Regions from separate parts of the Peribacillus sp. NPDC097197 genome, predicted to be linked through region 3. Evidence: riboswitches for the same ligand, from Rfam matches in the RefSeq annotation. Region 3 holds a riboswitch; each other region holds the start of a gene.
The links. Region 3 has a riboswitch for S-adenosylmethionine ahead of ACQKL6_RS20080 (5-methyltetrahydropteroyltriglutamate--homocysteine S-methyltransferase). Riboswitches for the same ligand answer to the same signal wherever they lie in the genome.

Region 1 (10,792 bases), on a different contig from region 3:
CCCTATCACCAAGATATCAGCTTTATTATTTTTCTTTAGAAGCTCAGAAAGAATTTTATCTAAATGTTGTACATACTCTTTCTTTTCATCATTTATCTTTTGATCATTGATTTTTTTTAAGTTTCCACCATTACTGTTAATTAAATCATTGATTCCGATATAGACGATAAATGTGTCAGCCTTATCCAATTTTGTGTTAATCTCAAGATCTTCGAGCTGTTTAATGACACCGTCCGTTTCCTGACCTTTAATACCATAATTCCAGAATTGGACTTTTTCTGAATCGGAATCATTCGTTTTATGTTTCAAGTCATCAATATATCCTTCCCCTTCTTTATCGCCCTTTCCGTAAGTCAAAGAATCTCCAAATGCCATGACTCTTTGATCGTTTTTCGCATCTACTGCCTGAAACGCATAGGCAACTAAACAAATAACAAGTACAATAAAAAATAAGCCAACGATTTTCTTCATTTGTTTTGCTTCTCCTTTTGTATTCACTAGGAAGTATTTTATTTTTAAATACCCAAAAAGAGGACAAGCCTAACATTCGAATAATCTAATAAAAAACTTAAATTGCATGATGCACCTGTACTCAGGTGATTGGAATGCCATAATAAATGGATTGGAGCTTAATGATGAAGGAGTTTATAGAATTCAGGGAAGCAATATTTGAGGATTTGCCTAAAATTATTGAAATTTACAATTCTACAGTACCTTCGAGGATGGTCACTGCGGATACAGAACCAGTTACAGTAGAATCACGGCTCAAATGGTTTGAGGAACATCATATTCTCAAACGGCCATTATATATGATCATACATGATGGAAAAACAGCTGGGTGGATGAGTTTTCAATCTTTTTATGGTAGACCCGCATATGATTTTACCGCTGAAATTAGCATCTATATAGATGAGGAGTTCCGTGGGAAAGGAATTGGACAACTTTCAATCCAAAAGGCTATAGAGGTGAGTCCGAAGATAGGGATTAAGACACTTCTTGGATTTATTTTCGCACACAATGCACCAAGTATTAAGCTTTTTTCAAAATTTGGTTTTGAAAAATGGGCGCATTTACCGAAAATAGCAGAACTCGATGGAGTGGAACGCGATTTGGTCATTCTTGGTAAACGTGTCACTACATGACTTCCATTGCAAAAGGCGATTGCCTGGATTTGAATGGTCTAGTGGGATGTACTGATTATTCGCGACAAACTCCCAGGAATTTTATATGTGTGACCGCATTCAATAAAGAATCCAACTCTTGACTTGCTTGAATGGTCATCCTGCTTGTCAAACCATAATTTTTTGCTAACATAATCATTTCTTTTCGTTTTTCTTCAATTTTTTCAACTGTTGTTATATGAGGAGGCTTCAATATAATCACTTCCTATTTTTCAATTATTTTACATTTTTATCATAACCAAAGCACTAGGCGAAATCAATCATTTTACATGTTTTAAATATGTTATTTCACTAGTGAAATGTGACAAAATACCCATTATATTTTTCTATTTTGTACTTTTTATGTCAGTTCAAAGAGAAAAAGCATTTGCCTTTACACAGCAAATGCTTTTTCTCTTTGATTGTTCACTATAGGTTAACTAAGTCATGCACTCTGGAGGTGACTCATTACCTGATTTATCTATAACAATCTTATATTCATCTTCAAGAGCTTTTAATGGAGCATCATAGAGATGCTTTTCATCAGAGGTTTTGTATACACCATTTGATAATAGTTCTTCTATCAACAATGCTCTCCTCTGTTCTTTTTTCTCGAAAAACTCTGCCATATGAATGGCCCCTTTCCTTTTATTCATATTTTCCACATATAATGCCCCTAATCTTATAGGCTTTGCTAAAGCCAAAATATATATACCTGTTGTACGGGATTCTTAAACCCTATTTGACAAAAATAAAAACCCCTTCTAATCCAAGAAGAGGTCGACAGAGGTCCGTTCGTCTCTTCTTATCTTCCAAGCGATTGCTTGTTGGAAGAAGCACAGTTCCCCGATGGGTCTGTTGCCGAGGTTTCATAGGGCCAAGTCCCTCCACCTCTCTGGATAAGAATACAGAATATAAATGATTTTGACATGATTTTATCCCACTTGCAAGGATAAGTCAATTGCATTCAAATAATTTTTAATTTTTAATTTTTATATTATTTTTCCGTGTGCCCTTTTAGCACAAGGTAAGACCATATCCCTATTTTGCTAATAACTATATTTTCCTCCAATTGACCGTGGGTTAGGTATGCTCCATTTGCCAATGGGGATTTTATCCTACTACCCCTTTCACGCCACAAGATACTCATAAAATTCTATTGGATTCAAAGGTTGCATTTTCCTTTTTATCTGATATGATGACAATAATCACATACGAAATACCACTAGGGGAGTCTTCTAAAAGACTGAGATGGAATGATGTTCCGGACCCTTTGAACCTGATCCGGGTGATGCCGGCGGAGGAAAGTGGATGATATCGTCGTCGTATATTTGACTTCATCCATCTGCCCCGTTCCGTTTTCAGGAACGGGGTTTTCGTTTAATTGAATAATAAACTGCTAGGGGAGCCATTAATAGGCTGAGAATCAAACCCTTTGTACCTGATCTGGTCATACCAGCGGAGGAAAGCAGGTTGAAAAAGGGATTCGTACATTCCTAGAACAGCCGCTTTCTATATGAAAGCGGCTGTTCTTCATTTTTGGACACTCCCCTCCTTTGTATGTGAATGAATTATAAGGGGGAAAAATCATGGCGAAAACCCAAATGAAAACTTTCAGTGCTAGACTTCACGAACGTTCAAAAGAAATTTGGAAAAAGAATCATACTCATCCTTTCGTTCAAGCAATTGGAGACGGGACACTATCAGAAAAGAAATTCGCCTATTACTTAAAGCAGGACTATATCTATCTTATGGATTATGCCAAGCTTTTTGCCTTAGGGACCATCAAGGCCACTAACCTTGAGATCATGACCAAATTTGCGAGTATTTTAAATGAGACTCTACAGGTAGAAATGGATTTGCATAGGAGCTACTGCAAGGAGTTCGGAATTAGTTCTGAGGAATTGGAAAATACCGAACCAACTCCGATTACCCTTGCCTATACAGGTTATATGCTCAATGCTGCCCATCATGGAACTTTAGCCGACCTTATTGCCTGCTTACTTCCTTGTGCCTGGGATTACTATGAAATTGGCTCGTTATTAAAAGAACAAAATGGTCCAGCACTAGAAACAAATCGTTATATCGCTTGGATTCAATCGTATGCATCCCCCGAATTCGCAGATGCGCACAAATGGTTGGCCAAGCTGTTAGACGAACTGACGGAAGATATGCCTGAGGGGGAATTGAAAAGATTAGAGAAACACTTTTTAATGACCTCCCGATATGAATATTTATTTTGGGACATGGTTCACAACGAACAGGATTGGCCTCTTTAAATGCTAGATACTGGTAACTTGTTACGGAAAATGACGTTGACTAGCTTGTTCACGGCCATCACTACCCTGACTAGCTCATTCGTTTACATCCCTGTTGGTTTTGCGAAGGTGTTTCCTATTCAACATGTAACCAACGTCATGACAGCCGTTATGTTGGGGCCGCTTTTTGCTGTGACCCAGGCCTTTTTAGTATCCCTTATCAGGAACATGACAGGTACAGGTTCAATTTTTGCATTTCCGGGAAGCATGGTTGGTGCCCTGCTGGCGGCCTTCCTCTACCAAAAAACAAGAAGGATGGGACACGCCTGCTTGGGAGAAATAGTGGGGACAGGCATTCTCGGATCCATCGCCTGTTATCCGATCGCGCTTTTATTATTGGGAAAAAAAGCGGCACTTTTTGGTTTTCTGCCAGCTTTTCTTCTTAGTTCTTTAACGGGCGCAATTATAGGCTTTCTTTTATTGAAAGTTCTCTTAAAAAATCATTATATGAAGGGGTTTTTTTATGAAAAGGGCACTAACGATCGCCGGATCTGACTCTGGGGGCGGAGCCGGCATCCAAGCTGATTTAAAAACATTTTCGGCCCATCGGGTTTATGGCATGTCTGTTATCACCGCCGTTACGGCACAGAATACCTTGGAAGTTCGATCTGTACAGCCCATCGATCTCCCTGTGATCACCGATCAAATTGCGGCCGTATTTGAAGACATTCGTGTCGACGCAGTAAAAATAGGGATGCTTGGATCAAAGGAGACGGTCGAAACCGTCGCCCATTCAATAAAATTATTTAAACCGGCTATCGTCGTCCTTGATCCTGTCATGATTTCCAAAAGTGGACACCATCTGTTAGATGAGAGGGCCGTTTCGTCGTTAAAAATCGATTTACTTCCACTTGCTACACTTGTCACGCCGAATATACCGGAAGCAGAGGTCCTTACCGGATTCCCGATCCGGACGAAGCAGGACTTTTATAAGGCATGTACCGCTATTCTGGAACTGGGTCCGAAGGCTGTTTTACTGAAAGGAGGACATGCAGCAGGAAATCCAAATGATCTCTTTTATGATGGCAAGGAGTTCTCTTGGATCAAGGGTGAACGCATTCATACGAAAAATACGCATGGAACTGGCTGTACCCTTTCCTCTGCCATTGCATCTAATCTTGCTAATGGACTTCCTTTAGCGACGTCCATTGAACAAGCGAAAATCTATATTTCAGAAGCGATACGAAATAGCTTAGAACTCGGTAAGGGACACGGACCCGTTCACCATTTCCATCAATTTTATAAAAAGGAACGGAGTGATTTCACATGAATACATCCGTTGCAGACTTATTTGGCAGAGTGAGAAAGAAACAACCACTCGTCCACCAAATCACCAACTTTGTTACTGCAAATGATTGTGCCAATGCTACCCTGGCAATTGGTGGTTCTCCCGTTATGACTTCCAATCCAAAAGAAGTGGCGGACATGGTCAAACTGGCACAAGCACTGGTGATTAACTTAGGTACACTGGATGATGTTCCCTTGGAGGCGATGGCGATTGCCGGGAAAACAGCGAACGATTGCCATATACCCGTAATTTTAGATCCTGTGGGCGTCGGTTCCACCCCTTACCGAACAGAGAAAGCGATGGAACTGCTCGATTCAATCACTGTCCAGATTATTCGCGGCAATGCAAGTGAAGTCCATCGGCTAATGGGAGGCGATATCGTCACGCGAGGGGTCGATTCAGGACCCCTTTCCATGAGCAATGCAGAACTATCCCTACGTGCTGCTAGAAAACTGAAGAGTGTTGTCGTCGTGAGTGGAGCCAAGGATGCCGTTAGTGACTCTTCACGTACGTCCATCATCGATAATGGAAGCCCTCTTTTAACAAAGGTGACCGGCACCGGCTGTATGTCGACGGCCTTGATTGGGGTCTTCTGCGGAATTACGGAGGATTACTATTCAGCTGCTATCGCAGGAATTTCAACCATGAGCATCTCTGGTGAGCTTGCTGCCAGAACCCTTGAAAAAAATGATGGCACAGGGACATACCGGACACGGATTATCGATGCCATCTCAGGAATGAATGATTCCATATGGAAATACGAGGTGAAAATGCATGAAGAAAGTGCCATTTGATTTGAGCCTTTATTTAGTCACGGAAGAATCATTAGCCGTCGAGGACATGACCACTATCATCACCGAGGCGGTTTCAGGCGGAGTTACGGCCGTCCAACTTAGAGAAAAGCAGGCATCTTCCCTTACTTTTTATCAAAAAGCTTCTCTATTAAAAGGGGTCCTTGATGAACTTTCGATTCCGTTAATCATTAATGACCGCGTGGATATTGCGCTTGCTGTAGGAGCGGATGGAATTCATGTTGGGCAGGATGACCTTCCTCTTCCCATCATCAAGACCCTTGTTCCTGACAATATGATCATTGGAGTATCCGTCTCTACCTTGGAGGAGGCCCTTGAAGCTGAAAACAATGGCGCTGACTATATTGGTGTTGGCTCTGTATTCCCGACAAAAACGAAACAAGACGCAACTGCTTTGAAAAAAGGGGAACTGGAGAGAATTTGTCACAGTACCTCGATTCCTGCCGTTGCGATCGGTGGGATTACAGCGGATAATATCAACAGGCTTTCTAAAAGTGGAATTGCCGGTGCTGCGGTCGTCTCTGCCATTACACAGGCAAAAAATCCAATGGACGTGGCTACACTCCTTTCATACACTATAAAAAGATTCACTAATTAATAGAAGGAGGATGCTCATTTCGAGTCATCCTCCTTCCTTTATGAAAGAATGGTATTCTTCGTTTCTTTTCCAAATGCCACAGCAACAGCACCAATTAAAATTGCGATTGTAAAAATCGTGAAGATGGTCGATATCGCTGTATCTCCAGCAACTAGATACCCGACAAGCAACGGCCCCAAAATGCCCCCGACGCGTCCGACTCCAGCTGCTAACCCCGTCCCGGTTCCACGAATGACGGTTGGATACTGTTCAGGTGTATACGCATAAAGCGCCCCCCATGCACCTAAGTTGAAAAACGATAGGAACATGCCGGATACGATCAAGAGTGATAAGCCTTCAGCGGAGCCAAAGAAAAATGCACTACCTGCCGTTCCTATTAAATATGTAATCAATACGAACTTACGCCCCATCTTCTCTATCAACCACGCAGCAGAGAAATAACCAGGCAATTGGGCTAACGTCATGATCAATACATATTCAAAACTCTGAATCATGCTGAAGCCCTTCATGACCATGACACTTGGTAACCATAAAAACATGCCGTAATAGGAAAAGACCACACAAAACCAAAGAATCCATAAAACAAGTGTCTGACGTGCGTGCCCTTTTTGCCAGACCATTTTCATGTTGTTCAGCACAGACGGTCTCTGTTTCTTTTCAAGCTCCGTATATTTAGGAGAATCGGGTAATTTCAAACGTAGATATAGAGCATATAATGCCGGAACCGCACTTAATAACAAAGCCACACGCCATCCGTATACAGGAATGATGAAATAAGAGATGAGCGCCGCCAACAACCAGCCGACCGCCCAGAAACTTTCAAGGAGTACCACAACACGTCCCCTTTTACTTGCCTCGACGCTTTCAGAAACGAGTGTTGAAGCAACGGGTAGCTCTCCCCCGAGCCCCATCCCTATCAAGAAACGCAAAATCAGGAATAAACTAAGCGTACTGACGGCTGCAGACAGACCGCTCGCAATCGAAAATAATAATAAGGTTATGATAAAGACATTCTTTCTGCCAACCCGGTCTGCCATCGCTCCAAAGAGAATCGCCCCTACTGCCATCCCGATAGAATTGATACTTCCGATCCAACCGACCTGTTGGCTCGTTAAATTCCAATCCTGTTTCAATGCAACGATGATAAAAGAAAGCATCCCGACATCCAGTGCATCAAACATCCATCCAAAACCAGCGACACCCAGCAGTTTACGCTGCGATATCACTTTCGCATTGTTTTCCATATAAACCTCCTAAAATCTGATCGCTTACCAATATATTCTCCTATTTAATATTACCTATTAATTTTCCTTTTCGCTATAGTATTTACAACTGTCTTGACACTTTTCTTTACTCAAATAGAAAAAACGTTGATTTCAAGCCTTTTTCCATTTAAGAATAAAATGTCGAATAGTAATGATTGAATATTTCACCTATTTATTTTATGATAAATATTGGCATATGAAAGCGTTATCAATTAAGTCATCATGTTTTGCCCAATATAATCATTATATTCAGGAGGGAAACAATGACCAATCTAACGTTAGAAGTAAGTGGAAAGCTGGACAAGTTTTTAAAAGGTCCTAAAAAGCTCTATATCAATGGAAAATTCGTAGAAAGTGCCTCGAAGAAGACCTTTACCACTCCCAACCCCGCAACAGGCAAGAAACTCGCAGATGTATATGAAGCGGATAAAGAAGATATCAATTTAGCCGTTAAAGCCGCAAGAAAAGCATTCGATGAAGGCCCATGGTCCAAGATGAGCGCCGCTAACCGTAGCAGGTTGATGTATAAACTAGCAGATTTAATGGAAGAAAATAAAACAGAATTAGCGCAATTAGAAACACTGGACAATGGAAAGCCCATCAGTGAAACTACAAATGCGGATATCCCTCTAGCCATTGAGCATATGAGATATTTTGCTGGCTGGTCGACTAAAATCGTCGGACAGACCATTCCGGTAAATGGAAATTACTTCAACTATACAAAACATGAGGCTGTAGGCGTCGTCGGTCAAATCATCCCTTGGAACTTCCCGCTTCTTATGGCGATGTGGAAACTGGGAGCCGCTCTTGCGACTGGCTGCACGGTCATTTTGAAACCTGCCGAGCAAACACCATTATCTGCCCTTTATTTAGCAGAGCTAATCGCGGAAGCCGGCTTCCCTGACGGTGTCGTCAATATCGTCCCTGGATTCGGTGAAACTGCTGGTCAAGCCCTTGTCGATCATCCTGAAGTTGATAAGATTGCCTTCACCGGTTCTACTGAAGTAGGGAAAATGATCATGCGTTCTGCTTCCTATTCATTGAAGCGCGTGACACTGGAACTCGGAGGAAAATCACCTAACATCATCCTTCCAGATGCCGACTTCTCCAAAGCCATTCCTGGAGCTTTAAATGGCGTCATGTTTAATCAGGGTCAGGTATGCTGTGCCGGCTCCCGGGTTTATATACAAAAGAAACACTATGATAATGTCGTGGCTGATATGACTAGTCACGCTAAAAAGATCAAACAAGGAGCCGGATTGGATCCTAATACACAAATTGGGCCACTCGTTTCCCAAGAACAGCAGAATCGAGTTCTTGGTTACATTGAAAAAGGAAAAAAAGAGGGTGCAGAAATATTGGTAGGAGGAAACAATCCTAGCGATGAAGGCTACTTTGTTTCACCAACGATCTTTGCCGGTGTAGAAGAGGAAATGACCATTGCCAAAGAAGAAATATTTGGTCCAGTCATTGCTGCCATGCCGTATGAGAATATAGACGATGTAATCAACCGGGCAAATGCAAGTGAATATGGGTTGGCTGCCGGTTTATGGACAAGCGATCTAGCTAACGCCCATTATGTAGCAGGAAAGTTACGTGCCGGTACTGTTTGGGTAAACTGCTATAATGCATTTGATGCCGCCTCCCCATTCGGTGGTTATAAGCAATCCGGAATCGGACGGGAAATGGGTTCCTATGCCCTTGAAAATTATACTGAAGTTAAAAGCGTCTGGATTAACCTAGACAAATAATTCTTTTTAAAGAGAGGGTCTTCCGGGACCCTCTTTTCCATGCTTTTTGCATCCTTTTAATATATTTTATTATTGCGATTATTCTTCAATCATTTCAATAGCCTTTTCCTATGTACGTTTGATAGAATCAAGGTAGAGAAAAAGGAGGAATATTCCTATGTATGAAATTGCCATTATCGGTGCCGGACCCGCTGGCGGAAGTGCCGCCATCTTCACGGCCAAGGCAGGAAAAAAGACAGTCCTTCTCGATAGCAATGCAAGTATCACAAAAAGAGCCTGGATGGAAAACCATTATGGTGTGGATGAAATCTCTGGACCTGACTTAGTCCATATCGGAATTCAACAGGCAAAGAAATTCGGTGCTGAACATATCGAAACAAAAGTTACAGGCATCGAAAAAACGGAACAAGGATTTACAATCGAAACGGAAAACGGCCTTATTGAAGCTACTTACATCATCCTCGCGACGGGAATGATCACTAATCTAGCCGAAGAAGCGGGAGTCGCGACAAAAGACGGCATAGAGCCGCGCACTAAAAAAGTGTATGACGTGGATTCACTAGGGAAAACATCCGTAGAGGGAATTTGGGCTGCTGGCGCTGGTGCAGGCGTGAGCGTACATACCATCGTTACGGCCGGTGACGGAGCCAGAGTGGCCATTAATCTGCTAAGTGAAATCAACGGGGAACGTTATGTAGACCATGATGTACTGAAAAAATAATGAGAGTGTTCACAGAAGCTGAGTCCCTGCACTCAGCTTTTCCATCCTCCTCTATTTTTTTATCGGATTTATTTGAACCCCCACGTTTTATGATACATATGTGTAAAAAGTTTCTTTTTTCAGAAACTATCGATACAATTAAACTGGAGATAAGAGAAAGGAAGTTTTAAAAGATGAATGAATTTCAAACCAATTTAGAAAAATACGCAGAACTGGCCGTTAAAGTCGGGGTCAATATCCAGAAGGGACAAAACCTCGTTGTAAACACAACCTTAGAAGGCGCTGAACTTGTTCGCCTCATCGTTAAAAAGGCTTATGAAAACGGCGCACGTAATGTCATCGTTAACTGGAATGACGATATTGTCGGGCGTACAAAATATGAAATGGCACCCGCTGAAGTATTTAACGAGTATCCAGAGTGGCGGGCAAAAGAAACGATCGAGCTTGCTGAAAATGGCGCAGCTTTTCTATCGGTCATCTCCTCAAGTCCTGACCTTTTGAAAAATGTTCAACCTGAACGGATCGCCAACTTCCAAAAGGCATCGGGTACCGCACTGAAAAAATGGCGTCAATATATGCAGTCCGATAAAGTGAGTTGGTCCATTGTCGCAGTCCCTTCACAAGCATGGGCTGATAAAGTCTTCCCTGAAGTAGCTGAAGAGAAACGCATCGATGCACTTTGGGAAGCGATCTTTAAAGCAGTCCGGGTTGATGTAAAAGAACCTGTCGAGGCCTGGAAGAAACACGACGACACACTTCATGAAAAAGTCGATTATTTAAATGAAAAGCACTACCAGAAATTGCACTACACGGCACCAGGTACGGATTTAACCATCGAATTGCCTGAGAAACATCTTTGGTGCGGAGCTGGCAGCATCA
Region 2 (10,792 bases), on a different contig from region 3:
AAAGCCAACCCTCCACCCCGCCATGTTATATGTTTTAGAAAGGGTGTAAATTTCTATCCCCACTTCTTTTGATCCTTCTGCTTGAAGGAAGCTTACCGGTTTTTTCCCATCGAACCCAATTGCACCATATGCGAAATCATGAACCACACATATCGAGTGTTCTTTTGCCATGGAAACCGTTTCTTCGAAGAATTCTGCTGACGCCGATGCTCCTGTGGGATTATTGGGATAATTCAAGAACATCATCTTCGCTTTGTCAAAAACCTCTTTATCTATTTCCTTATAATCGGGAAGAAAATCATTTTCTTCCGTCAAGGGCATAATTTCCGTTTTAGCTTGGGCTAACGCTACACCTGACAGGTAATCTGGATAGCCCGGATCAGGCACTAAAATTGTATCGCCTGGATTCAATAAGCATTGCGGTAATTCGACTAGACCAGCCTTTCCACCGAAAAGAATCGCCACTTCCGTTTTAGGATCTAGCTTGACGCCATATTCACGTTCATAAAAGAGGGCCGCAGCTTCTTTTAAATAGGGAAGCCCCCTAAAAGGAGAATATTTATGATTCATGGAATTTCCTGCTGCTGTCTGCAGGCTCTTCACGATATGTTCAGGAGTCGGTTGGTCTGGATTTCCCTGCCCAAGATTAATGACATCCTTGCCTTCTGATGTTATGTTATTAACTTTTTCGACTAAAGAAGCAAAAAACTGCTTTGGAAGCTCTTGAAGAAGTCTGGATTTTTCGAATTGCACCATCTTTGCACCTTCTCTGAAATTTCTTGAAATTATAGTCACAAATGATATATGTTTATCTTAATCTTGTAAAGTACTTTTTTACATATGGAGGTTTTAAATGATGAAATGGAAAATCGCCTGTTTACAAATGGACATTGCCTTTGGACAGCCAGATATAAATTTCCAGGTGGCAAAACAATGGATTGAAAAAGCTGTACAGTCTAAACCGGACATCGTCATGCTGCCGGAACTATGGACAACCGGCTATGACTTAACGAGATTACATGAAATTGCAGACGAAGAAGCAGAACAAACCATTACCTTTCTAAAAGCCCTTGCAAAAAAACACCACATTAACATAATCGGTGGCTCGATTGCAAAGAAAACTAAGGAAGGCATCTATAACACAATGCTCATCATCGATAAAGAAGGCAAACTGGTTAAAGAATATGATAAACTCCATCTGTTTCAATTGATGGATGAACACCATTACTTACAACCTGGCAAAAAAGATGGCTTATTCTCCCTCGATGAAAAGATTTGCGCCGGATTCATTTGCTATGATATCCGTTTTCCAGAATGGCAACGGGCCCATACGGTACGAGGTGCGGAGGTTATCTTCGTGACCGCCGAGTGGCCAAAGCCTAGGCTCCATCATTGGAGGGCACTGTTAATCAGCAGGGCAATCGAAAATCAAGCATTCGTTGTGGCTGTGAATCGTTCCGGTTCTGACCGAAATAATCATTTTGCCGGACATTCCATCATCATCGACCCGTGGGGAGAAATCATTTGTGAGGCTGGTGAAGAAAAAGAACTTCTACTCGGCACCCTTGACTTAGAAAAAGTAGGAGAAGCAAGAAATAAAATACCCGTTTTCGAAGATCGGCGGCCCGAGTTTTATTAATTTACCATTGACAAACTATTTGAAATATTGATATCATTCATTCGAGATTAATTTTCTGAAAATAAATACAATACTCTTATCAAGAGCAGGCTGAGGGATAAAGGCCCTATGAAGCCCAGCAACCGACTGTAATACCATTGTGAAATGGGGCGGGAATTCCGCCGGATTATATCCACAGAGCACGGTGCCAAATCCACCAGAAAGAATTCTTTCTGGGAGATAAGAGGTTCGAAGTGAAGCTTCTGCCTCTTTCTATGGGAAAGGGGCCTTTTCATATTTTTTAATGTACTTGGAGGGATAACAATGACTCAACCATCAAATTTCAAGCTATTGACAAACGAAACGGCAATTGACCTAACGAAGAAACTTGGGTTACTGCATTCAGATGACTCATTACTATGTAATGAAATCGGTGACGGAAATTTAAATTATGTTTTTCACGTTACAAATCCCGTAACAAATAAAGGAGTCATCATCAAACAAGCAGTTCCTTACGCAAAGGTTCTTGGTGAAAGCTGGCCATTGACTTTAAAAAGATCGGCTATCGAAGCGAATGCATTAATTCAATTCAGAAGCTATTGTCCCGAACTTGTCCCACAAGTCTATTATTCTGATGAACAGCTTGCAATCACCGTCATGGAAGATTTATCACACTTGAAAATCGCCCGGACCGGATTAATTGAAGGAGATCATTTCCCTCTATTATCCAAACACATTGGTGAATTTGTTGCAAAGACCGCTTTTTATACGTCTGATTTTCATTTGGAACCGGCAGCGAAAAAAGAGGTTGCCCGGAACTTCACGAATCCAGAACTCTGCAAGATTACTGAGGTTTTCATTTTCACGGATCCTTTTTTGGAGGAACATCCAGGCGAGTTTGAGCTTGAGTTGCTGGAGGCTGCCAAGTCTATATGGAAAGATGCTGATTTAATACTGGAAGTGGCTAAGTTAAAACAAAGCTTCGAATCCGAGCAGGAGGCCCTTCTTCATGGCGATTTACATACGGGAAGTATATTTGCAAGTGATACAGAAACAAAGGTAATTGACCCTGAATTCGCTTTTTATGGTCCTGTTGGATTTGACCTTGGACAATACATGGCGAATCTCCTATTCCAGGCAGTAACACGCGAGGCCACTGGGAAGGAAGAAATCTTTACTCATCTTCAGGAATTTTGGAATACATTTGAAGAAACCTATACGAACCTGTGGAATTCTGAAAATAAAAGTCCTTACAGTAAGATCGAAGGTTATCTTCCATATGTACTCAACAAGTTTAAAGGTGATGCATATGGCTTTGCAGGATGTGAACTAATTCGAAGAACCATTGGCCTATCTCATGTTGCTGATTTAAATGGCATTGAGAATAAAGAAACTAGAATTACAGCTAAAACGGCTACCTTGAAAATCGGGGCCCATATAATCAAAAATCGGAAAGAACTGAATATTTCAGCAGTGATAGAAGCCGTAAAGCAATATACATTGCCTTCCTATTCAGCCCTATAAGGAGATATACATATGACAACTACAACGCCACTACCCTATTCCGTCCAATGGAATGATACCCATATTACCTTATTGAATCAACAGGCCTTGCCATCAAAAATAGAATTCATTGAACTTTTTACGGTTAAAGATGTATATGACAGCATCTTGACCTTGAAGGTCCGTGGTGCCCCCGCTATCGGGCTAACTGCAGCATTTGGCGTTGCTCTTGGTGCAATCCAGGAAAATACCACGGATTTATGGCAATTTAAACACAATGTCACGAAACATGTTACTACACTCGCTTCTTCAAGACCAACAGCGGTCAACCTTTTTTGGGCACTGAAAAGAATGGAGAATACTCTACAAGCAGCCAATAGCATAGCTTCAGCCAAAAGCGCTCTTGTTGCTGAAGCAAAAAAGCTATTTTCAGAGGATGTGGAGATGTGCCGAAAAATTGGTGAATACGGATTGTCTTTATTCAACGAGGGTGATTCTATTTTAACCCATTGTAATGCTGGGGGGATAGCCACTGCAAGGTACGGAACTGCCCTCGCACCTTTCCACCTGGCCAAGGAAAGATCCTTTCCTATAAAGGTCTATGCCTGTGAAACGAGACCTGTCTTGCAAGGGGCACGACTCACCGCATGGGAACTTATGCAAGCTGGAGTGGACGTTACATTAATCTCGGATAATATGGCAGCCCACACCATTCATCATAAAAAAATCGAAGCCATTATAGTCGGAGCAGACCGTATTGCGGCAAACGGTGATACAGCCAATAAAATTGGTACATTGGGTTTGGCGATATTAGCTAAGCATTACGATATTCCTTTCTATGTAGCAGCACCATCAAGTACATTCGATTTATCTCTCGAGTCGGGTATCTCCATCCCAATCGAAGAAAGGAATGGGGATGAAATCACTTCTATACAAGGAGTCAGGATAGCACCAGAAAATGTGAAGACATTCAATCCTGCTTTTGACGTTACGCCCCATTCTCTTATTACAAGCATCATTACCGAAAATGGCATCATTTCACCTGATTACAGGAGTAATATCCCGCTTTTTGTAAAATGAAATTATTTATAAAGGATTGATCAAGGGGCTGTCCCAAAAGGTGTAATTACACACCGAAATTGAATAAATAGTAAAAGGCAGAAACGTTGATTTAACAACATTTCTGCCTCTTTATTTTTGCGAAATTCACTGGAATAAGGACTTATTAGACAGCCCCTTCATTCTTTTCACGATTAACCTTGGAAACCCATTCAGTTGCTCCTGTTATATTTATTCTGACGAGGTTCTTTTTGATAGATATAATCGCAGAATTTAGTCAGAGTGGCATCTAGCCTTCTTTGATTTTTCTGCCGCTTTTCGGTAGTAATTATTCTTAGCCTTGTATGAAAGTTCATGTTCCTCAAGCAGGGTTTACCGCTCGTTTTCTTCAAATTCTACTTCATCATGGATACCCTTCCATTCCCCACCCATTGGTACTTCTTCCATGGTCACCTTATGGATTACACACACACCTAAGTCAAGCACACGAAAAACGGCCCATCAGCAATAAATGCTTGCTGATGGGCCGCTTGTTTTTATAAAAGATTATTTGATTTTCTTTTTCAATACTTCCACCGCTTTTTTCACTTGAGTATCATTTTTAAGGATTTTATCCCTAATGACTTCCATCAATTTAACGGTTGTATCGTCTTTAATGACACCTGTTTCTTTGATCTTATGATCCTTTTGGAATTCCTTGACCGCTACCTTTGTTTCTTCATCGAAATACTTATCCACTTTTCCTGGATTATACCCGGCTTCTTTCAGCATTTTCTCCGCTGCTTCTACTTCACTCGAGGAATCCGATACTTTCAATCCTTTATCAGGAGAGATATATGGAAGATTGGCATACTCGGGAAGCTTGACTTTTATATCCGGTTCAATCCCTTTTTTATGGATCCAATTGCCTTTCGGAGTCAGCCATTTTTGTGCTGTATACTTAAAGTTGGAACCATCATCAAAGTCTGCGGCTTTTTGCACGGTCCCCTTTCCGAATGATTTTACCCCTACAAGCTGAATACCCGCAGATTCACTAACAGCGGCGGCAACGATTTCAGATGCACTTGCACTTCCATCATCAATTAATACGACCACTGGTAGCTTCAACTCACCATTATTCTGGGATTTATAGACTTCTCTTTTTCCTTTTCGATCCTCGACCTGAAGGATGACTTCCCCATTCGGGATAAATAAGTTTGCCATCGCGATCGCTTGGTCAAGCAATCCACCCGGATTTCCACGTAAGTCCAATATTAGGCCTTTCATCTTTTCTTTATCCATGTCTTCAAGTGCCGTATTCAGCTCTTCCACCGTATGCTCAGAAAAACTTGTAACCTGCACTTTGGCAATCCCATCATCAAGCATCTCTGAATAAACCGTTTCAATCGGAATGGTATCACGCTTAATGGACAAAGTAATCGGTTCCTTTTCACCCGCCCTTGAAATGGCAAGCTCCACTTTTGTTCCCTTTTTCCCCCTGATTTTCAAGACAGCTTCCGAAGAACTTAAGCCATCAAGGCTTTTGCCATTGACACTTAGTATAATATCATTAGGCCGGACTCCGGCTTTTTCAGCTGGTGATCCTTTAATAGGGGAAACCACCATGATCTGTCCATCCTTCTCTTGGATTTCAGCACCTATTCCTTCAAAGGAAGAAGAGATGCTCTCATGGAAACTGGAGGCTTCTTTCTTATCCATATAAGAGGAATAAGGATCATCCAACGATTCTATCATTCCATTTATAGCTCCATCCACGAGCGTGTTCTCATCGATTTCTTCATAATAATTATCTTTGATCGTATCATATGTAGAATATAACTTTTCAAATTCAGGATGATTACTCGGTGCAAGTGACTCTACTTTTTCATCGCCAAAGGTCAACGCGATTGTAGTTATCCCTGCTGTCAAAAATATGAGTAAGAAAATCCCCATAATAAACGTAAACTTTTTTATTTTCACAATTTTGCCTTCATCTTTGGGCTGTTGTTGATTTTCTTCTTCCACTGAAGCCTCACCACTTTCATTCTTCATGACAATATTAACTAATACATCCTATTTTATCAGCTTTCTAGCAAATCGGAAAACTTTAGTTATCAAATTTTTTGAATGATATGTAAGTGCCTACCATCTTGCTCCAATCCAGCTTTCTTATAGAGACCTTTTCTTTATCCATATTCTATATACGTGCAAAAATACGGACTCCGTGGAATGGAAGAAACTAAATATCTTAATTTCTTCCATTCCTGGCTACCCGTAAATCCAACGTTTATGGTCAGTCTTGAATCGCTGCCTCTAAAGAAACCTCAATCATCTCATTGAATGTTGTTTGGCGCTCTTCGGAGGTTGTTTCCTCACCTGTTAAAAGATGGTCGGAAATCGTTAAAACGGATAATGCTTTACGACCAAACTTAGCAGCAAGTGTATATAATGCAGCTGATTCCATTTCTATAGCAAGGATTTGGTACTTGGCCCACTTTTCCAATTCACTATTATCATTATAGAATTGATCTGCGGTAAATACGTTTCCGACTTTCAATTGCAACCCTTTGTCCACCCCTGCATCATAAGCTTTTTTCAATAAATCAAAATCAGCAGTAGGAGCAAAATCAACGCCACCGAATGTCATGCGGTTCATTTGTGAATCTGTAGAGGCACTCATAGCCAGGATTACATCTCTGACCTTCACATCTTTTTGAATGGCACCAGCTGTCCCAACCCGGATAAGTTTTTGGACATTATAGCTATTCATCAATTCATTTACATAAATCGAAATCGAAGGGACACCCATTCCTGTACCTTGAACGGAAATGCGTTTTCCTTTATAAGTTCCTGTATACCCAAACATATTACGAACTTCATTGTATAATTTAGCATCCTCTAAAAACGTCTCAGCAATATATTTTGCACGTAACGGATCCCCAGGAAGCAAAACCGTTTCCGCAATTTCATTTTCTTTAGCACCAATATGTACGCTCATTCTTAAAATTCCCTCCTTGAAGTGGTTGAAATGACATTCCCAATTACTATAACATACCAACCCCATATTAGGAAAATAGAACTTCTTTATCTACTGCAGGAAGTAGGATATAACACTCTTTAAGTGATCGGTGGAACGCAGCAAAACGGCGGAAACCCGCCGTCTTTTTGGTTGATTTTAAGGAGTAATGGCAAGAAAACTGCCCATTGATTGATGATACATCATTCATCGACTTCCTCATCAATAATGCATTTTTCAAGAAGGTATTCGAATGTGATGTCAGCAAGATCTTCAACTTCAGATTCTTTTGGAAGATAGCCCCGCTTTAATAATTCTTGGTAAAAGAATTCCGCTATCTCTTCAGTATCAATAAAAACCTCAATTTCTCGCAAATCATCGCCCCCTTAATTAAAGATGTATGAATGTATAGGTATAAATATGCCAGTAGGGCATTTTCTCTCAAAACTTACGCATATCCTACACTTTAATTCGTTGATTCAATTTCTTAGAGATGAGTCTTCATCGGCTCGTGCTAAAGTGTATACATCCCTTTTCAAGACCTTTTATTTCGTATGCTCTTTTTTGTGACCTGGGTAAATTTCTTCCGCCGCCTTCTCAATTTTAGCAAGAGCTATTTTCATGATATGTTGATATTCATCATCGCCAAATTGATGAAAAAGCTTACAATAATCATTATATAAATCCAACAGTCCATCAATCATTTCCATTTTTTCATTTTTTGTCATAGTCATATCTCGCTCACCTTTACCAGGGTTGTTTTGTTTAGCAATGATAGTAAGCTCGTTATTCTTATTAGAAAGGAGCAGCCCCAATTTTTGAATGATTGCATCTGCACGTTTGGCATCGGCTACTAAAGTCAATTCTTCTTCATGCGCTTCCAGCCATTCCCCATCGGAGATACGTGATAATTCATATATCACATCTTCCCAGGCATTCTCTTTATAGCGCCAAATCTCCGTTCGATAGCCAATTATCTTAAAATAATCATATTCATATCCATCGACCTGGACTAAATCACCGATAATATATTTATATTCGATATCGATTTGTTCCTGTTGATAAAGGATTTCTCCTTCGTATTCAGTTATAGACTGTAATGTCTTTTCAATATATAGGCCTTCGCTGTAATTTACTTCATACACATAAGAACCATCGAGATATTTTATATCGGTTATATTCCCGACTGTCCCATACATTATAATTACGACTGTATCGCCTAATTTGAATTTTGGCTGATTTTTCTTGCCCATAAGAGACATCCCCCAATATGGTCCTTATCGTTTGATAGTAAATTATATGCATGAACAAACAAGGTGGTTAATGGAAAAGAGGGGGCATTTGACTCATTTAGATAGGTTATGCGAGAAACTTTTATTATGGTAACCTATCAAAAAAATAGGGCAAGACAGGAAAACCGCCTCTTTAAATGAGACGGTTTGTTGTCGGAATCGTCAAGATCACTTCTGTACCTTGTCCATATTTACTTTCGATTTGAAATTTCCCTTTGAGTTCATCCATGATTTGGATGCAAGTTGCCACTCCCAAACCATTTCCTTTTAACTTTGTCGTATAAAAGGGCATCCCGATATTTTTTAGATTCTCAGGTTTAATCCCTTTTCCATCGTCTCGGATCTTCAATTGTACATAATGAGGTGAAGTATCGACGGTCATTTCAATCTGCCCTTTTGACTCAAACGATTCGCAGGAATTATTCAGGACATTAAGGATAACCTGACGCAACCGGTTTTTATCGGAATAGGTATGTACGGGTTCTGTCAATGTATTAACGAGTGTGACATCTTTATATAGAGTAGAAGCCGAATAGACAACAACCAGTTCATCAAGGAATTCCTTCAGATCCAAATTCTCCATTTCAAGCTGGTGGGGTTTAGCTAAATCAAGGAGTTGTGTAACAAAAACGTTCACTCGATCTACTTCCCCAAGCATGACATCACTGTACTTTTCAATTAACTCTTTTTCATAATCCTGCTTCTTCAACAGTTGGAGAAAACCCCTGATGGTCGTCAATGGGTTCCTGATTTCATGCGCTACCCCTGCGGCCAGCTGTCCGACATATTTTAACTTTTCGGTACGGACGATTTCTCTTTCCCTATCCTTAATCGTATCCATCATCCTTAGAAACGCATGATTCAACTTCTCCATTTCTACAAAACTTCTTTTATCAGAGACCACGAACTCTTTTCCCTGGATAAAATCTTCCGTCACTTCCACTAGATTATGTACTGGTTTCACCAGAGATTTCGTAAGTAAATAGACGCCTAGAATGATGGACATAAATACAATGGTGTATATAGAGAGATAGCGTGATAAAAGATCATTTAACGGCTGATATACTTGTTTTTTGTCAGCACCCACTACCACAAACCATTTATTTTCCGTTTGGGCTATCGGTTGAACGTATTGAATGGAATATATCTTTTCTCCATTTTCTGCACTATATAAATTATTAGAATTAGCGGATTCCAATAACTTTTCTTTTGTAAGGCCCATATCTTCCAATGTCGTATTAGAACTCTCATGAATGCCATTCGGGTCTTTTTTGGAAATCATAATGCCATCCTGATTGATCATATAAAAATTCACAGGGTACTTTTCACTAATGTCATTGGCCTTTTTCTCCATCATATCCCAAAGGCCTGATATCCGAAAGGCCGGGGACACAACACCGATCATTTTCCCTTTATTATCATTTACCGGTGCACTTAAGGCTATAATAGGTTCAGCAAATGCTTTCGTTTTATATACATCCGATAGGAATTCATGCCCCTTTAGCCCTTCTTGAAACCATATTCTATTAGCTAAGCTTGTTCCGACCATTTTATTTGAGGTATCAGCCATGACCGTACCTTCCAAATCTAAATATACGGCACCAAAGTATTCACCTTTTGCTTCTGTGAATCTTTTCAATTCATCAGTCTTCTCCTCTTTAGAAGAATCAGGATTGATCAATACCGTATTCGTACTCATTAAGTTAACATCACTAATCCGTTCATTTAAATAACTGTACATTTCATTTACCATATTAAGTGAACCTGAATTCAATGTACTCTTCGCTTCTTTAGCTAGCAAGGAGCGTTGCGATTCATAAGAAATGATTCCCAATATCAAAACGGGTAAGCTCGATATAATTAAAGAATAAAACAAAATTCGGGCTTGAAGGCTTCTAAACATCCTTCGGCTCCCCCTATTCCTGTATCTATAGCAGTCCTTCTTCTATTTGGACATATTGATCCCATAATCGATCGAATATAGTCATACTATCTAAATAGTCTCCATTTAACTCCAAGTAACTGCTCACTTCATGATAATCATCCGATTGCTTTGGAAAACTGTGATCTTCGTATGCATGGTTTGCGAATTTTGTAATTTCATCAATTTCCTTTGGCTGTCGATATTTCATTAAAAATAAGTAAAACGGTCTCATGTCGAGCCCCCTTATCAAAATACTATGATTTAAATCTTAATATATCGGAAACTAACGCTTACGTCTACACCTATACAAGTCTTGATTGTTAATTACCCTTTCAACTATAAATTCCATCTAGATACTTTACCACGATTTTTGTGTATATAGAGTAAATCTTCAGGCGCTG
Region 3 (10,792 bases):
GGAACCTTCTTGACAGCATAAAAAAGAAACGCCTGCGTTATCCGCTGGCGTTTCTACTTTCATATGGAGGTCACAAGACTGAAGTAGCGCCTTGTATTGCGTGTTCCAGTTCGCTTGTTCTTTTCTTTGTAACTGATTCGTTCCAACCAAAGTATTCAGCCATGTAGTTGGTTACGGCTTCTTTATGAGTTTGAACCAAATCGATATCAAACAGAAGCGTTCCAGTTCTACGGAAGAAGAAATCTACAGGAGTGGCTGCCATTTCATGGTCCAGTGCATATTGCAATTGTACGAATAACACTTGCGGTAGACCTGTACGGCTTCCCCCATCCTTTTCATTGATGGCAATGTTAAATAACACCGGCGCGTTCGACCCGTACATGGACAGGATCTTTCTTGAATCTTCAACAGAGAGCCCTGCATCTACACCCATTTGAATATGGTTCTTGATGTATTCAGGGAAGTTGTTCGACCCACCTACATCTCCACCTGAAATGCGGATCCGTTTTGTACTATGATCTGCGAACAATTTGTTCAAGTCCTCTGAAAACTTCTTGGCCACTAGGTCTACGGTCGTTTTGGCCATTTTGCGGTACCCGGTCAATTTCCCACCGGCAATCGTGATAAGACCTGAATCGGACACCCATATTTCATCTTTTCGTGAAATTTCAGAAGGGTCCTTGCCTTCTTCCAGAATCAATGGTCTTACACCGGACCAGGTTGACTCGATATCTGCATCCGTAACCTTCACTTCAGGGAACATGAAAGCTATCGCCTTCAAGATATAATCACGGTCTTCTTGCGTTACACCCGGATCTATCGGATCTCCTTCATAAAAGGTATCTGTCGTTCCCACATAAGCTTTACCCGCACGCGGAATGGCAAAGACCATCCGTTTATCCGGCGTATCGAAATAAATGGCCTGTTTCAAAGGGAACTTCGATTGGTCAATGACGATGTGAACACCCTTGGATAGCTTAAGCGTTTTTCCTTTTTTCGAGTTATCTTTTTCACGAATTGAATCGACCCATGGTCCAGCTGCATTGACCACTTTTGCTCCAAGTATTTCGTATTCTTCATCTGAATGTACGTCCCGGACTTTTACTCCAGCAATTTTACCATCTTCATAGACCAATTTTTCTACCTTCGTATAGTTGATGGGAGTCGCCCCTTTATCGACGGCCGCCTTCATGACTTCAATCGTCAGACGCGCATCATCCGTACGGTACTCAACATAATACCCTCCGCCTTTAAGCCCGTCTTTCTTAACAAGCGGTTCTTTCTTCAAGGTTTCATCCGCAGTAAGCATTTTTCTCCGTTCACTTCTCTTGACGCCTGCAAGGAAATCATAGACACGGAGACCGATAGATGTGCTGAATTTGCCGAATGTCCCACCTGCATGCATCGGAAGGAGCATCCATTCCGGTGTCGTTACGTGCGGTCCATTTTCAAAAACGATTTCTCTCTCTTTACCTACCTCGGCAACCATCTTCACTTCCAACTGCTTAAGGTAACGCAATCCACCGTGGACAAGCTTGGTTGATCGACTTGATGTACCAGCCGCAAAGTCTTGCATTTCAACTAATGCCACTTTCATGCCGCGTACGGTCGCATCCAATGCTATCCCTGCACCGGTGATTCCTCCACCTATTACAACTAAATCAAATTTCTCTTTTTTTAATTTATCGATTGTTTCTTTTCTATATCTATTTGAAAACCTCATATCTAACTCCTCCTTGGGGTGTTATCTTGTTGGTTCTTCTAATAATCAGCATATACTCTATTATCTTCCCATTCTAGTAAGCCAATAACCATAATCAGGATATAAATATAGAGAAAGAGACCACAAATGCACATCATCGATTTCTCGATAACGCATTCGTGGTCTCTCCTATTCTCCGGCCGAGTTATTAACTTGATTTCAGTATATCATAGTGTTGCCTGTATTTAAAAGACTTTGCTTATTTTATTTAAAAGCCATTGCCGCGTGCACGGCCTTTTTCCAGCCTTCGTATAATTTTTCACTTTCCTTCTCTTCCATGGAAGGCGTGAAAGTCTTGTCTATTACCCACTGCTGGGCGATTTCTTCTTGATCCTTCCAATAGCCAACCGCTAGTCCAGCCAAGTATGCGGCACCCAGCGCTGTCGTTTCATTCAGTGTCGGCCTTTCCACGGGTACCCCTAATAAATCACTTTGGAATTGCATTAAGAAGTCGTTCTTCACTGCCCCGCCATCCACTCGCAATGTCTTCAGCGCAATACCTGAGTCTGCTTCCATCGCATCCAGGACATCCTTCGCTTGGTAGGCAAGGGATTCAAGGGTAGCGCGTATAAAGTGCTCTTTCGTTGTCCCACGTGTTAGTCCAAATACAGAGCCACGTACATCGCTGTCCCAGTATGGGGTTCCCAGTCCTACAAATGCTGGCACCACATAGACGCCATCCGTGCTGTCCACTCGTTTTGCGTACGCCTCACTATCCTGGGCATTATTCAGCATCCGCATGCCATCACGTAACCATTGGATTGCAGAACCGGCTACGAATATGCTGCCTTCCAGTGCATATTCAACCTTGCCATTCAATCCCCAGGCAAGCGTCGTCAATAGGCCATGTTCGGAATCGACTGCTTTTTCACCCGTATTCATAAGCATGAAACATCCTGTTCCATACGTATTTTTCGCCATTCCCTGATTAAAGCAAGCTTGGCCGAATAAAGCGGCTTGTTGGTCACCTGCTGCACCGGCAATTGGAATCGATTGCCCGAAGAAGTGATATTCAATCGTGTTCGCATACACTTCTGAAGAAGGTCTGACTTCCGGTAACATGGATTTCGGAACATCCAGGATTTCCAGAATCTCTTCATCCCACTTCAATTCATGGATGTTATACATCAACGTTCTTGAAGCATTGGAATAGTCCGTCACATGGGCTTTCCCTCCTGAGAGCTTCCAGATCAACCACGTATCGATCGTTCCAAATAGTAGTTTGCCTTCATCGGCCTTTTGACGTGCACCTTCCACATTATCAAGGATCCATTTCACCTTTGTACCGGAAAAATAAGCATCAATCAATAATCCCGTTTTCTTCCGGAACATGTCATTATGACCTTTTTCCTTCAACTCTTCGCAGATGGCACTCGTCTGTCTGGATTGCCATACGATGGCATTATAGATAGGGACTGACGTTTCCTTATCCCATACGACTGTCGTTTCACGCTGGTTCGTTATTCCGATCCCGGCAATTTGTTCAGGCTTTATGCCGGATTCCGATATGACGCTCGCAATGACGGCTAAAACCGACCCCCAAATCTCATTGGCATCATGCTCAACCCAGCCCGGTTTCGGGAAATGCTGTGTAAACTCCCTTTGGGCTACATGGACCAACTCGCCCTTTTCATTGAACAATATTGCCCGTGTGCTTGTTGTTCCTTGATCCAAAGATAAGATGTATTTTTTCATAGTATTTTCCCCCAACCTCTTTAAATTAACTAGCTATATTCTTACTCTCTATTTCATGCGACTGCTTTTTCCCAAATACGTAAGCCACTATCAATAATACTAGGCTTCCTGCAAAAACAGACCAACTTACTATCGTGATTTCACCTAAAAAGAATGCTTTATAAAAGATGGCTCCGAGTCCCCCACCTACTATCGGACCTACGACTGGAATCCATGAATAGCCCCAATTCGAATCTCCTTTACCTGGAATAGGAAGGAGAAAATGTGCAATACGTGGACCCAAGTCACGGGCAGGGTTAATGGCGTATCCTGTTGTCCCACCTAGGGACATCCCGATCACAACGATCAATAAACCGACTGCAAATGGATTTAACCCTTCCGTAAATTCATTGGCCCCTATAAATAGTAAACCAAGAACAAGGATGAATGTACCAATCATTTCGCTTAATAGATTGGAAAAAGTATGTGGGATCGCTGGTGAAGTCGCGAATACACCAAGCTTGGCACCCGGATCGTTCGTACCCTTCCAGTGCGGTAAATAATGCAAGAATACTAATGTTGCACCTAGAATCCCACCAATTAACTGACCTATGATATATCCTGGAACGTCTCCCCAAGGAAACTCCCCGATAAGTGCAAAACCTATGGTGACAGCCGGATTTAAATGGGCACCACTAATGGAACCGACTGCAAAAACACCCATTGTCACAGCTAACCCCCACGCAATCGTCACGACAATCCATCCAGCATCTTTGGCATAAGATCCTTTCAATGAAGATCCCGCCCCGATGCCTGCACCAAAAAGAACCAAAATCATCGTACCTACTACTTCTCCCCAAAATGGTGTCATATTAAAACCTCTTCCCCTCTAGAATAATGACCATAAATCAATAAAAGGAGGCCCACAGCAGAACTAACCCACAAGTAAATGGGAATTTTCCGTTGTGAATCTCCTTATCTCCGTCACATCTATTAACTTGTATTTTAGATTAATATACTAGTTAATGAAAACGCTGTCAAACTATTTATCAAAAAATAGAAAATTGTTTTATATTTTTTATTTAAACATATTCCATAACTCCGTTTTGGAAGTGGTGATCGACGATGCTCCCGCCTCAAGTGCGTTCAGGACCTCATCTGAATTACGGATCAACCCTCCGGCCAAAATCGGCGTTTGCAAATGTTCCTTCACCTCTTTAATCATCCAGGGCATGGCACCTGGCAACACTTCGATATAATCAGGCTTTGTCTTCTTTACCAACTTATAACTTTTCTCCAACGCATGGGAATCTATTAAAAAAATCCGTTGAATCGCGACAACGCCCTTTTGCTTCGCTTTTAAAATCACACTGGACTTTGTCGAAATCAAGCCATAAGGTTGGACCTCCTGGCAAATGAATTCCGTGGCATACTCATCACTTTTGATTCCTTGAATCAAATCTACATGGAAAATCATTTTCTTATTACGTTGCTTGGCCATCAAGCTCACATTTTTCAGCTGTGATATATGTAAATCCAGAAAAACCCCTATCTCATAGGAACTCTCCAAGAACCTCTCGAAATCCTTCATGCTTGCCGAAGCAGGCAGTATCTTCTGATCCATCATATCCTCCTCCTATGCTAACAATCCCATCATAATCAGAACCTGCCGTAAAAACAATAGGTCCCACCATCATTCCATAAGGACGCTCGCATTTATCCAAATTCCACTAGAAAAGAATGCGTGTACCCTAAGCATACAAAAAACCTAAATAAAGAGCCATTATTTAGGCCTTTTGTTGTTTTTTGATAGTCAAAGAGCCAATTTGATATTCATGGCACCCTCAACCAGCTCAAATGACTTAATCTGCCCGACCGGTACCTTTTTCACCATATCCCAAGCGTTAAAATCAATTTTGATCATCCGATTATGATATTCAAAGAAGGGTGGTCTATTAAACAGTTTATGGTTGATGAAATTAACATTAACCGGTTTCATCCCAACAAGCTGAAACAGAATCGTTCTTTTTTCGATTTGCACCGGTTTCAAGGTGACGGTGAAGGCAACCTTTTTCTTCAACATCATTTTCTTCACCTCTGTAGTCCCGCGCAGCACGATATACTCTGGTGAAATATGCACATCAATGTCTTCTTCACCTGACTTCTTTTCTATTAAACTTGCCATCATCTTTGCCGTAATGGGGATGGAAACCCCCTCCGTTGTAGCCTTATTGATTATATCCTTGAATTTATCAAACATGATTTCCCTCCCTTGCCCTATGCAAAAACTCCGTTGAATCATCTTATTCAAGATTGGGTAATTGCGGAACGACCAATGACCGTCCCTCCCCTCACACTTACCATATTTTATCAGTATCTGCACGGTTCTAACAGGTTCCGCAAACCTTTTTGATTATCTGACCACCTTTAAATAATAAAACGCCACTCGGGATGACAGATGAATGACCGCTCAAACAAAATAATTTAAATTTTGTATTCGTCTTGCAAAACCACCCACAGCGTTCAAATTCTGGTAAAATTAATTCGCACTAAAATACCGTACGATAGAATAGGAGATTACATGATAAAAAAAGGCCTTTCACTAACCGTTATCCTCCTCTGCTTATTCGTCCTTGCTTCATGTTCAAATGATGGGTACCAGGATGCTTTGGACAAGGGGATTGAATATCTAGGAAAACGGGATTACCATCAGGCAGCCATCCAATTCGAATTGGCCTTAAAGGAGAAAAAAAGGGATGAGGATGCCTCCGCTTATCTAGATCAGGCAAATCATATGGATACGGCAGTCACTGCATATGAAGAAAAAGAATTTGATACTTCCCTTGAATCTCTAAATGCCGTCATTACGAATAAAAGCACGTTGAACACGTTGCAGACCGAAGCTAAAAAACTAAAAGAGGAAATCCTTGCTGATCAGGAAACAACTTCTTCGTTTGAAGACACGATGAAGATTGTGAAGGAACTTATCGAAAAAGAAAGTTACAGCTTAGCACAAAAGAAATTACAACTTTTAGAAAAAAGCTTCGAGTCGGATAACTTACTATCAAGCTATCAATCTGAGTTGACTAAACTTACGGAACAAGTCGATCTTGCCCTGAAAGACCAGGAAGAAACGCAACCAGAAGAAAAGAAAGTAAAGAAAACTGAAGATAAGAAAACCGTAGAAAAAGCCGACGGTCAAAAAACTGCGTACCAACTATATCAAAATGGCCGTTATGGGTTCTCCATGTACTATCCCAAAGGCTTAAATATGGACACCCCACCAACCAATGGTGATGGAGCCAGGTTCTATAATGAGGAATTTGAAATTACCGCCTTTGCTAGCCATACGAATATAATCAACGATGAAGAAACGATTGAAATGTATTATGAAGATGATTTGAAAAGTATCACAGAAGAAATCGCCTATCAGCGACTTACAGACGATTGGTATGTCATTTCCTACGAAGAAAATAGGAAAATTATCTATAAGAGGTACTACTTTAATGATCAAGTGGGCACTACCTTTATCATTACCTATCCCGCTAGCGAACAGGAGAAGTACGGTCCAATCACATCTCATATCGCAGAAACCTTCATCCCTTCGACCAACTCCTAACGGGATGAGACCGATGCCATGAACCGTCGAGATACGCTTCGGTTTATGGCTCTTTCTATTTTCTTCTTCAACCGGTGCGATGTCCAGCTTGCCTCTATAAAGAAGGTAAGTGGAATCGTTTAGACGTGTATTTATCCTGAGTAAAGTGGATGAAATGAATCCTGGCCATCATCAGATACCGCAGATTCTAGATTTAAAAGTTGAAGTACCCTTGAATTAGCCTCCTCATCAAAAGAAGCAGCCAGAGCTAAACGCCTGACTGCTTCTTTTATTTGGTTTCCTTTTATTCAAAATGCAAGGTATAGTCGTCTGCTTTAATCCATTTTAATTTCTTTGAGAAAACGTAGATTAGTACAAGGTTCAACACAATCGGAAGAATGAAGAAAATGATGACCATGATGGATATGTTACTGAAAATCCATCCGCCTTCCGCCAGTTTCATGTAGTTCAAGGGACCGACCAATCCCGATAAACCAAATCCAGCACTATACGGGGTCCCTTGTATGTTTAACAAACCTGCCAACGCACCAAGAATAGCGGACGTGATTAACATGGGAAACGCAATTTTCGGTTTCATGAAGAAATTCCTCATTTGAATCTTAGGGGAACCCAACACATGGGCTAAAGCCGTCCCTAATGAATTCGCTTTGTAGCTTGCAATGGCTAGGCCCACACCAGCTGCCACGATTCCTAGGTTGGCCGCACCAGATCCTATACCTGAGAGCATAATGACCGTCGCCACCCCAACCGTTGAAATGGGAGATAAGATAATGAGACAGAATATAACGGAAATAATGGCTCCCATCAAAATGGGCTGCAATGACGTCACGTTAGCGATGCCGACTCCTAATAGTCCCGTAGCGGATTTTACGTATGGCAGAATTAAGTATCCAATCATTCCTGGTACCAAGATACTTAAAGTCGGCATCAAAAGAATCGCATACGCCTTTAATCTATCGCCAATTAGTTGCAGGAACAATACGGTCAATGCCGCGGTAATTCCAGTATTGATTACAACGCCAATCCCATTAAGGGCAAACAAACCATCAGCCGTTTTCTGGATGGCGCCACTTCCGACCATGGCCGCGATCCCGATACTGGCCGTTTGAATGGATGATAGCTTGAACGAAATCCCGACCATCACCCCAATCATGACAGGTAACAAGCTCATCACGAAAACGGTGATATCGAATATATGCTGTAACACGGGAAAATGTGGAATCAATAGTTTAAGTATTTCCCCTAACAAAGCATTCGGAATTAATGAAACGACAATCCCTATGCTCATCCCCGTTAATAATTTATTAAAAAAATCTCTCATCTGAATAATCCCCTATCTCGCTATAATGTATACAATTATAAGAAATATTCTGACAATAGTCAAAGGATTTTTTTAACACTTCACCGCGAAAGTGTATAAAAGTATTTTAACTAAGAGAAACTTACTTTCTAATAACGATTATATTCTAAATTATCTGTTTTCTATTGACCTTTACTAATACTACCTGTATAGTCGTAATTAATTGAATAGTTCATATTCTTATCCAGAGAGGTGGAGGGACTGGCCCTTTGATACCTCAGCAACAGACTTTACTGTACTGTGCTAATTCCAGAAGTGTTCAACTTGAAGATAAGAAGAGAATATAAGCATTGCTGATTATACCTCTTCTTTTTTGAAAGAAGAGGTTTTTATATTTTAATAAGGAAAGTAGGAATCTACCATGTCTATCACTTTAACGAAAGCTCCATTCAAAGCCGACCACGTAGGAAGTCTATTAAGACCAGAAAGTATACATCTGGCAAGAAAGCAACGGAAAGAAGGAATCATTACCGCAGAACAATTACGCGAGGTTGAAACGAAGGAAATCAAGCGTATCGTCGATAAGCAAATAGAAATCGGTTTAGAGGCAGTGACTGATGGGGAATTCAGACGCACCTGGTGGCACTTTGACTTCTTGGAACATTTAAATGGAATCGAAGGGTATGTCACGGAAAAAGGCCTCACATTTGATGGAATTGAAACAGAACGTTATAACGTTCGGAATACAGGAAAAATTTCTTTCAACCCAGATCACCCCTTTATTAAAGACTTTATTGAGTTTAATGAAATCGTGGACGGACGGGCTGTGGCGAAACAAACCATCCCTAGTCCCAATCAATTATTTGCGGTAGGGGTCCATAATGAAGAAATCTATCCTGACATCGAAGACTATGCAAAAGATATTATCAAAGCCTATCAAGATGCTTTACAAGCCTTTTACGATGCCGGTGTACGTTATTTACAATTAGATGATGTATACATAGCCAGGCTTTCCGCTCCGGACTTCCAGTTCAAAGAGGGGAAATATACAAGGGAACAATTAATCGATTTAGCATTGCGCGTGATTAATGGGACGTTGGAGGGAAAACCAGAGGATTTGGTTGTCACGACTCACCTTTGTCGTGGAAATTACCAATCGACTTGGGCTTTTGAAGGCAGCTATGCCCGTATCGCCCCAACTCTATTGGCCAAGGAAAATGTAGATGGATTTTTCTTGGAATACGATGATCACCGTTCAGGGGATTTTAAACCATTAGAACACATTCCAAATGACGGCGCACAAGTCGTTCTTGGCGTGGTTACTTCGAAGAATGGCGAACTTGAAGATAAAGAAACCGTTAAATCACGTATTAAAGAAGCGGCACAATTCGTGCCACATGAACACTTGTGCTTAAGCCCTCAATGCGGATTCGCTTCCACACATCTTGGCAACAAGCTAACGGAAGAGCAGCAATGGGAAAAGTTAAAATTCGTTGTGGATGTCGCCAAAGAAGTATGGGGATAAGAACAAAAAGGGACGAGCCTATGCTCGTCCCTTTATTCAACAACATCGATCGTCCTCATCCTCTTTCTTCCCCACTACATCATCTGTCACCTTATCATCGAGCTGGTTCTTCAATGTCAATTCTGCGGCCTTTCCATCACTTGGCGACCCATCGGAAAAATACATCGGAAATAAGGAAAAGAACATAATATAGAAAGAGAAATATATGAATTGGTACCAGAGGACCGACTTCTCCAAGATTCCCTGATAAACCAAACTATATATCAACAACATGCTAATTAGGTTAAAGAGGGCTCCCCCTAAGTAAATCAAACTATTCGTGAACTTATTATCATATTTTAATCCCTTGAACTCACAATGCCCATTCCAAAAGTAGTATTTTCTCACTTCTATATTGCAAAAGGAGAAAATCTTATCTCCACATCCGATCTTGATTTTTTTCTCTGTACCGCCAAATAGTGTGACAAAGAATAGATGCCCACCTAAATGAATGAGCGTGACAACCGGTAAAATCAGAAAAAAGGAAAAGAGAAATTTAGTGATATCAGACAAACCGAACATGCCAATCATCCTCCTTATTTGAGCTTGGTGTATACAGACAAGTCCTTATTCGAAGGATGATACTCTCTTACCCGGTGTGGATACGTTATAACTAGTAAATATTCACATGTCTTAAGGGACTCCCCCTTTAACCCACAAAAAAACCGACAGATCATCTGCCGGTCCATCCGTTGCTATCGCTCCAATTCAAGAGTGCCAAAGACCTCATCATTACTTTGTCCCGGCTTCATCCCAACATGTTTATACTCTGGAGTGAAGACCGATGTTTTGATGGGACAAGCCATCTGCCTCTGCATGTTTCCTTCTCCATCGGGCACTTCGACTATCATGCCACGCGCTTGCAGTTGCGGG

Region 1: it holds a riboswitch for S-adenosylmethionine, as region 3 does, so the genes downstream of both, ACQKL6_RS10360 (Fur-regulated basic protein FbpA) here and ACQKL6_RS20080 (5-methyltetrahydropteroyltriglutamate--homocysteine S-methyltransferase) in region 3, are expected to answer to the same signal.
Region 2: it holds a riboswitch for S-adenosylmethionine, as region 3 does, so the genes downstream of both, mtnK (S-methyl-5-thioribose kinase) here and ACQKL6_RS20080 (5-methyltetrahydropteroyltriglutamate--homocysteine S-methyltransferase) in region 3, are expected to answer to the same signal.

The regions. Positions count from the first base shown of each region.
Region 1 is NZ_JBNNST010000006.1:166,786-177,577, reverse strand. It holds gene ACQKL6_RS10375 (GDSL-type esterase/lipase family protein) at 1-471, opposite strand, end outside; gene ACQKL6_RS10370 (GNAT family N-acetyltransferase) at 636-1,142, shown strand; gene ACQKL6_RS10365 (aspartyl-phosphate phosphatase Spo0E family protein) at 1,198-1,374, opposite strand; gene ACQKL6_RS10360 (Fur-regulated basic protein FbpA) at 1,601-1,864, opposite strand; SAM riboswitch class I at 1,963-2,066, opposite strand; TPP riboswitch at 2,378-2,483, shown strand; TPP riboswitch at 2,552-2,644, shown strand; gene tenA (thiaminase II) at 2,750-3,439, shown strand; gene thiW (energy coupling factor transporter S component ThiW) at 3,440-3,973, shown strand; gene thiD (bifunctional hydroxymethylpyrimidine kinase/phosphomethylpyrimidine kinase) at 3,942-4,748, shown strand; gene thiM (hydroxyethylthiazole kinase) at 4,745-5,560, shown strand; gene thiE (thiamine phosphate synthase) at 5,541-6,176, shown strand; gene ACQKL6_RS10330 (MFS transporter) at 6,215-7,420, opposite strand; gene ACQKL6_RS10325 (aldehyde dehydrogenase family protein) at 7,705-9,192, shown strand; gene ACQKL6_RS10320 (FAD-dependent oxidoreductase) at 9,350-9,913, shown strand; gene ACQKL6_RS10315 (aminopeptidase) at 10,087-10,792, shown strand, end outside.
Region 2 is NZ_JBNNST010000002.1:208,490-219,281, forward strand. It holds gene ACQKL6_RS03395 (pyridoxal phosphate-dependent aminotransferase) at 1-756, opposite strand, end outside; gene ACQKL6_RS03400 (carbon-nitrogen family hydrolase) at 857-1,639, shown strand; SAM riboswitch class I at 1,713-1,865, shown strand; gene mtnK (S-methyl-5-thioribose kinase) at 1,937-3,142, shown strand; gene mtnA (S-methyl-5-thioribose-1-phosphate isomerase) at 3,155-4,201, shown strand; gene ACQKL6_RS03415 (S41 family peptidase) at 4,727-6,211, opposite strand; gene deoD (purine-nucleoside phosphorylase) at 6,453-7,157, opposite strand; gene ACQKL6_RS03425 (hypothetical protein) at 7,225-7,416, opposite strand; gene ACQKL6_RS03430 (YozD family protein) at 7,379-7,549, opposite strand; gene ACQKL6_RS03435 (hypothetical protein) at 7,721-8,428, opposite strand; gene ACQKL6_RS03440 (ATP-binding protein) at 8,601-10,370, opposite strand; gene ACQKL6_RS03445 (YozE family protein) at 10,396-10,623, opposite strand.
Region 3 is NZ_JBNNST010000026.1:11,532-22,323, reverse strand. It holds gene ACQKL6_RS20115 (glycerol-3-phosphate dehydrogenase/oxidase) at 71-1,723, opposite strand; gene glpK (glycerol kinase GlpK) at 1,967-3,457, opposite strand; gene ACQKL6_RS20105 (MIP/aquaporin family protein) at 3,483-4,307, opposite strand; gene ACQKL6_RS20100 (glycerol-3-phosphate responsive antiterminator) at 4,515-5,060, opposite strand; gene ACQKL6_RS20095 (hypothetical protein) at 5,250-5,696, opposite strand; gene ACQKL6_RS20090 (hypothetical protein) at 6,018-7,055, shown strand; gene ACQKL6_RS20085 (PTS transporter subunit IIC) at 7,339-8,376, opposite strand; SAM riboswitch class I at 8,593-8,692, shown strand; gene ACQKL6_RS20080 (5-methyltetrahydropteroyltriglutamate--homocysteine S-methyltransferase) at 8,777-9,880, shown strand; gene ACQKL6_RS20075 (hypothetical protein) at 9,917-10,441, opposite strand; gene ACQKL6_RS20070 (CaiB/BaiF CoA transferase family protein) at 10,615-10,792, opposite strand, start outside.